DNA from 3 places in the Paenibacillus sp. 01T47 genome. Region 1 is predicted to be linked to each of the others. Evidence: riboswitches for the same ligand, from Rfam matches in the RefSeq annotation. Region 1 holds a riboswitch; each other region holds the start of a gene.

What was found. A riboswitch is a leader RNA that binds a small molecule or an ion and turns the genes downstream of it on or off. The one in region 1 is predicted to bind thiamine pyrophosphate.
Region 2: another riboswitch for thiamine pyrophosphate. It lies ahead of thiC (phosphomethylpyrimidine synthase ThiC); the one in region 1 lies ahead of AC1DOV_RS11785 (ABC transporter ATP-binding protein).
Region 3: another riboswitch for thiamine pyrophosphate. It lies ahead of AC1DOV_RS14250 (ABC transporter substrate-binding protein); the one in region 1 lies ahead of AC1DOV_RS11785 (ABC transporter ATP-binding protein).

What each region holds. Positions count from the first base shown of each region.
Region 1 is NZ_JBFTPA010000004.1:431,924-434,189, forward strand. It holds gene AC1DOV_RS11780 (ABC transporter permease) at 1-30, opposite strand, end outside; gene AC1DOV_RS11785 (ABC transporter ATP-binding protein) at 11-787, opposite strand; TPP riboswitch at 875-977, opposite strand; gene AC1DOV_RS11790 (SLOG family protein) at 1,065-1,622, shown strand; gene AC1DOV_RS11795 (DUF2087 domain-containing protein) at 1,827-2,266, shown strand, end outside.
Region 2 is NZ_JBFTPA010000012.1:59,829-62,094, reverse strand. It holds gene thiC (phosphomethylpyrimidine synthase ThiC) at 1-1,188, opposite strand, end outside; TPP riboswitch at 1,500-1,604, opposite strand; gene AC1DOV_RS21865 (glycosyltransferase family 4 protein) at 1,679-2,266, opposite strand, start outside.
Region 3 is NZ_JBFTPA010000006.1:109,435-111,700, reverse strand. It holds gene AC1DOV_RS14255 (thiamine-binding protein) at 1-65, opposite strand, end outside; gene AC1DOV_RS14250 (ABC transporter substrate-binding protein) at 132-1,172, opposite strand; TPP riboswitch at 1,357-1,469, opposite strand; gene AC1DOV_RS14245 (glycosyltransferase) at 1,608-2,266, opposite strand, start outside.

The sequences.
Region 1 (2,266 bases):
CAGCCACTGGTTAATTAGAGGTTTGCGCATGCAGTCTTCGCTCCAAATCTTGCCGCAGCTTGATGAAGTCGGGTTCGTAATTTTGCTCATAGTGTCTTGGTCTCGGCAAAGGAACGACTATTTCCTGTATCCCTTGCGCCTCGTTAGCTGCACTTGGCAATAAATAAATGCGGTCGCTCAGCAATATCGCTTCCTCAAGATCATGTGTGATAAAGAGTACTGTTTTTCCAAGGTCGCTCCACAGCTCTAGCAGCCACTTATGCATACCGCGTTTGGTCATGGCGTCAAGCGCGCCAAACGGTTCGTCCAGCAGCAGCAGCTCTTGTCCGGTTACTAGTGTGCGCAGAAAAGCTGCCCGCTGTCGCATGCCGCCTGACAACTCGTCAGGGTAAGCTTGTTCATAGCCTGCCAGTCCGAAGCGCTCTAGCAGCTCCAAGATTTGGATCGTGTTATAATGGGGATTGCTGCGTGTCATCTCAAGTGGAAGCAGACAATTGCCGAGTATTGTTCTCCATGGCAGAAGAAGATCCTTTTGCGGCATATAAGCAATCTTGCCGAGACGATTGGGGGCAGGCTTGCCATACAGCCTAATTTCGCCTAGGCTAGGCTGAAGCAATCCAGCCATGAGCTTAAAGAGCGTGCTTTTGCCTGAGCCGCTAGCACCGATGATAGAGACAAACTCACCTGAGTAGGCTTGAAGCGAAAGATTAGACAGTATAGATGTTTCAGCAAGCTTGTCGTAGGTGTAGCTTACTTGGTGAAGTGAGATTATAGCTGTAATACGCATCCCTCCGTAAACAAATAAAGACCCACCCATTTCCGAGGGGAAATGAGCGGGTCTAACGATCACACAAGGCTTGCGCGCATGAATGAATGCTTTGCTGCTCCACTTCCCTCCGCTGGAATGATCCAGATCAGGTTCCAAGGGTCCGGAGCAGATGCTCCATCTCAGCCGTTAGGCTCCCCTAGTGAAATAAATAGGTTTATATGCAATTTGTATTTTTTCTACTATAGCATACACTGGATAGATGTAAACCATAATTATCCGAAAAGGCGTTGGACAAATGAAAAATTTACTCGTAACGGGCTACCGAGCGCATGAGCTTAATATTTTTAGCCAGAAGCATGAGGGCATTGTTTATATAAAAAAAGCGCTGAAAGGCAAGCTGGTTCCGCTTATAGAAGATGGGCTTGAGTGGGTGATTACCCCGGGCCAATATGGCGTGGATTTGTGGGCGTGCGAGGTCGTTATTGCGCTGAAGGAAATTTATCCTCATTTGAGACTTTCAATTATTTCGGCATACAGCAATCCGGAAGAGAAATGGAAGGATGATAAAAAGGAGTTTTATCAGCAGGTTTTAAAAGGGGTCGATTATTACGCTTCGGTCAGCAACCAGCCGTATAATGGCATTTGGCAGTTTACGGCTAGGGACGAGCTGCTGTTTCGGAAAACGGACGGTATTTTGCTCGTTTATGATGAGGATGCAGGCGAGGGCAGCCCCAAGTTTTTTAAAGAAAAAGCGTTAAAGAAACAGCAGGCTGAGGGCTATGGTTATTTCAGCATAAGCTCGGAGGACATTCAGAGCATTGCGGATGATGACAACCTGTATTCGGAAAATTAACGATGCATGGGAGTTGAGTAAGAGGAGTTTATTTCATGCTGGCAGGCAGAGACCTGTCAGCTTTTTTTATGCGCAAAGCTGACAGTTTGTATTTTCGAGATTATTGTGTTTGACAAATAATAGGTGGCGTATTATTATCTGATTAGATAAACATCTAATTAGACGAAAGTTAAATTTGTTTGGTGGAGGAAGAGGTGGCGAACGGTGCAATTAGATAAGGTGGTAGCCTATCATAAGGCATTATCCGATCCGACGAGAATTAAATTGTTGATTATGCTGGCTGAAGGTGAGCTTAACGGACAGGTGCTCGCAGAGAAATTAGGCGTGACGCCTGCTACGATTACGCATCATGCAACCAAATTAAGAGAGGCCAGCTTAATTAATGAACGCAGAGAGAAAAATACGATTTATTTTTCGCTGAACCATTATTTTATTAAGAGCAACGCTAATGCGGCGGCGGAGCTCATTTACCGGAATGCAGGTGCAGAGAAGGGAGTGGACAACATGGAGGATAGCAATAAGAAACTGAAGGATTCAGTCATCCGCAACTTTTTTACAGCTGAGGGTAAGCTGAAGCATATGCCGGCTCAGCATAAGAAAAAATTGATCGTGCTTCAGCATATGGTTTCTCATTTGACGAGAGG
Region 2 (2,266 bases), on a different contig from region 1:
ATGCATAGGCACATGGCCAGGGCCTTCAATCATCACTTGTACATCATGCTTCCATGCGATCTTCGTTAGCTCACCAAGCGTATCCAGCTCAGCAAACTGAGCAGCGTCATTGGCATCTGCTATAGAACCGGGTCTCAGGCCGTCACCGAGCGAGAATGATACGTCGTATGCTTTCATAATTTCACAAATGTCTTCAAAATGCGTATATAGGAAATTCTCCTTATGGTGTGCCAGGCACCAAGCTGCCATAATTGATCCGCCTCGCGAGACAATACCCGTAACGCGCTTTGCCGTAAGTGGTATGTAGCGCAGCAGTACACCTGCATGAATCGTAAAATAGTCGACACCCTGCTCGGCTTGTTCAATAAGCGTATCGCGGAATACTTCCCAGCAAAGGTCTTCAGCTTTGCCATTCACTTTCTCCAGCGCCTGATAAATGGGTACTGTGCCAACCGGAACCGGTGAATTTCGCACGATCCACTCCCGCGTCGTATGGATGTTTTTCCCCGTGGACAAATCCATAATTGTATCGGCTCCCCAGCGCGTCGCCCAAGTCATCTTCTCCACTTCCTCTTCAATCGAAGAAGCTACAGCAGAGTTGCCGATATTAGCATTGATTTTAACGTGAAACTGCCGCCCAATAATCATCGGCTCACTTTCAGGATGGTTGATGTTCGTCGGAATAATGGCACGGCCGGCTGCGATCTCGCTGCGAACAAATTCTGCACTCATCCCTTCGCGAATAGCGATGTATTCCATCTCAGAGGTAATGATCCCTTTGCGGGCGTAATGAAGCTGCGTAACATTTTGCCCTCTTTTGGCACGAAGCGGTTTCCTCGTTAACCCTGGGAATCGTTCCGCGCCTCGCTGCTCTGCTTTTTCAGCAGAAATAAATCCATTATCCTCCGGTTTGATTTCCCTGCCCTCATAGGGCTCTACATCACCACGCTCCAAGATCCATTCGCTGCGAATACCGGGCAAACCGCGCCGAACATCTGCCTCATACGTTTCATCGGTATAAGGACCGCTTGCATCATAAACTCTTACAGGTTCATTCGGCAGCTCTTCACCATTTCTGCCAGTACTAGCTTCAAGTGCAATTTCTCTCATCGGAACACGGATGTTTCCCTTTGAGCCCTCAACGTACACCTTGCGGCTGCCCGGAAGCGGAGTAGAAAAAATAGACATCACAAAAACCTCCTAATGGAATAATAGAATTCCTCCTGGAGGCATACGCAAGCATATGAGAAAGTTTAAAACACCGCTGCTATACAAGTAGCTAGGCTGCTACAAGAGCTGCAATCGCTGGAGCGTGCATGGCGGCCACAAAGCTATATCAATTCACTGGCGCCAAACAAAAAAACCGCTCCAGCAAAGGAGCGGTCGAAGAGTGTCGTCATGCGAGTGTTATCTTGCAAGGGTTCCCCTAAGCAGATAAAGTCATGCCGCATAAGCTGAGGCTTCAGCAGATTCCGGCAGAGCTTTCACGCGCAAAGCATAAACGCACAATCCCACTTTCCTACGCTGGCATAACCCAGATCAGGTTCAAAGGGACCAAAGCGATTCGCTTTATCTCAGCCATTACGGCGCCCCTAGTGGATTTCCTTGTTTGACTATACCGTTTAGTAAAGAAGGGTGTCAACCCTCTATTTTCCAAACCGCGGAAAAATACAGCCTGCTACAGTCCGCTTTCCTTCAGCAGCCTTACCCATCGATCAGCGGTGTGACGCCATGTAAATGTCTGCTCCACACGCTCGCGGCTGCGTCGCCCCAGCTTTTGCCTGAGCTGTTTATCGCGAAGCAGCAGATGCAGCTTTTCTCGCAGCTCTCGCTCGATATGAAGCTGATTGACCAAATAGCCTGTTTCGCCATTACGGATAATTTCTTTCATTCCGCCTGCACGTGTCGCGACTACCGGAACGCCGCAGGACATCGCCTCGACATTAACGAGCCCAAACGCCTCCCTCTGTCCAGATGGAACGACCGCTACATCGGCAACGAGCATCCAGCTGGGCACTTCCGAATGTGGCACGTAGGGCACAAAACGAACATGACCCGGACATTTGCGTCCAAGCTGTTCAAGCTTGCGCGCATAAGCCGTTTTGCGATGCGAGCCATAAAATGGGCTCCCTACGATGATAACGACGAGCTCTGGGTGGCTTTTGGCAAGCTGCGGCACGATATTGAGAAGATGATGAACGCCCTTAAGCGGAATAAGCCTCCCCATAAAAAGCACCACTTTTTTACCATTCAATCCTCTCTTTTG
Region 3 (2,266 bases), on a different contig from region 1:
GGAATAACACTCTCGCCGCCTGGTGTTGTCGGTAAAATTTGAATGCTTACTAATGCATTAGCCATCGGATTTCCTTCTCTCTTTGTTGTATGTGAGAGCGGGCTTTCCCGCCCTCCGTATGTTCGAATTGCTTATTGTGGTAAAAATTCATTCGTAAATGCCTTCTCCGCTTCAAGCTCCTTCTCCAGCAGCTTGTGCTCAAACATCCATGCCGCATAGTTTTCCCATACGCTTAGCTTCTGTTCGCCCCAGCGCGGCGCGTCATCTTGATATTTGGAGCTTAACCATTTTTGGCTGGCGCGCACAAGCTCTGCGTTCAAATCCGGCTCTGCTTTTATTAAAATTTCTGCTGCATCCTCCGCATTGCTGATCGCGTATTGGTAGCCTTTGGATACGGCAGCAGTAAACGCTTTGACTGTTTCCGGCTTATTCTTAATCAAATCTTCATTCGTCACGATTACCGGCGTATAATAATCCAGTTTGTCGCTGTAGTCTGTTAAATAAACCATATTGATCTTCTCGCCGCGCAGCTCTGCTTCCACGCCAGTCCATGCATAGTAAATCCATGCAAAGTCAATATCGCGTTTCACCGCCGTAAAGAAGTCGCTGTCGCCGATGCTCATGATGTTTACTTTGCTCACATCTGCGCCCTTCTCCTGCATAATCGATTGAATGACCGCCTCCTCAACAGGAGCGCCCCAGCCGCCATACGTTTTGCCTTCAAATTTCTCAGGTGAATCGATTCCCTTTGCAAGCGGTGAAGCAAAACCTGAGGTATTGTGCTGAATGACAGCGGCGATCGATACGAGCGGCACGCCGGCAATTCTCGCCATCGTGACAGACTCCTGATAACTTACGCCAAACTGCACATTGCCCGAAGCGACCATTTGATCGGCACCGCTTTGTCCTGGTTGAATAATTTCAACGTCCAGTCCTTGCTCCTTAAAAAAACCTTTATCTCTAGCTACATAAAGTCCGGTATGATTCGTATTTGGTGTCCAGTCGAGTACAACCTGCACCTTCTCTAGCGGCTTGTCCGCTGTTCCCTCTTGCTCTTTCGGCTGTTCGCCCTTGTTCCCAGCGCCACCGCCGCAGCCTGCCAGCGCCAATACGAACACAAGCATCGCGGCCACGATTTTCCACGACAAATACCCTGTTTTTTTCTGATTCATGATGTTGTTCCCCTCTCCATGCTTCGATTCTTATAGGCGACGACTCCTCGTAGTATCCGGTTCCATGGCTGCATCATTCTAATCGCAACAAAAAAAAGCGTCCCCCTAATCCGGAGGACGCCATATCATTGGCTGTGCAGCTGTTTATACAGCAAATGCTTGATCAATTTGATCTCGCCTGCTTGCTAAACAGAGCTTCTGTCCCTACGCTGGCATTATCCAGATCAGGTTTAACGGGTCGGAATTGTATAGAAAATCCCCTCTCAGCCGGCCTAACCAGCTCCCCGGAACATATTCGGTTTCGTCAATACCATTCATTGTATAGCAAAACCCGCATTTAATGCTAGTTTTTTTTGAAAATGATTATCATCAAGCCACGATACTCATCCTCTTACTATATACGGCAGCCAGAACGTGCAGCTCCTGCACCAGCTTTCATTGCCCTAGATCGATATGCTCATCCAGCCATTCTACCTTTGTTTCTTCAGCAGCCTTCGAATTTTCTAAGTCTGCCGTATCTTTGGTCTCTGCTGCAGGAGCAAGGCGTCCATATACGAGCAAATATGCGGCTGTCAGCTCTTTTGACATCTCTTCAGACGTTAGCCGCTCTAGCAGATGGATGTATTCTAGCTGCTCCTGCGGTTTATTATCCGCACGTGTAATCTTCACATAGGTAAAACCGGCCTGCAAATAAAGCTGGCTAACTTGTTCTGCTGAGTACTGTGATGCCGCTTGATGCTGTGCTTGTGCATTAGCAGGATCTAAATATTGCCGAATATTGTTGAAATAATAGCGATTGGCAAAGCACCCGACTAGCCAGCCGCCAGGCTTTAGAAGACGAACTAGATTTTTCATGGCTTGCGGTGTCCCGTATGCATGAGCATCTCCGATTACGATGCCGTCAAGACCTTCAGCAGGCAGCCTCCAATCCTTCGGATCATTCGAGCGGAATACAGTAATTCCCGAAGCTTCTGCTACTCTAGCCGCCAGCTCGTTACGCTCAACTCCGTACCATATTGCGGATGGGAATTGCTTTTTCATATGAAAAATCGTAGCTCCGCACCCGCAGCCTATTTCCATAATCGAGCAATTCT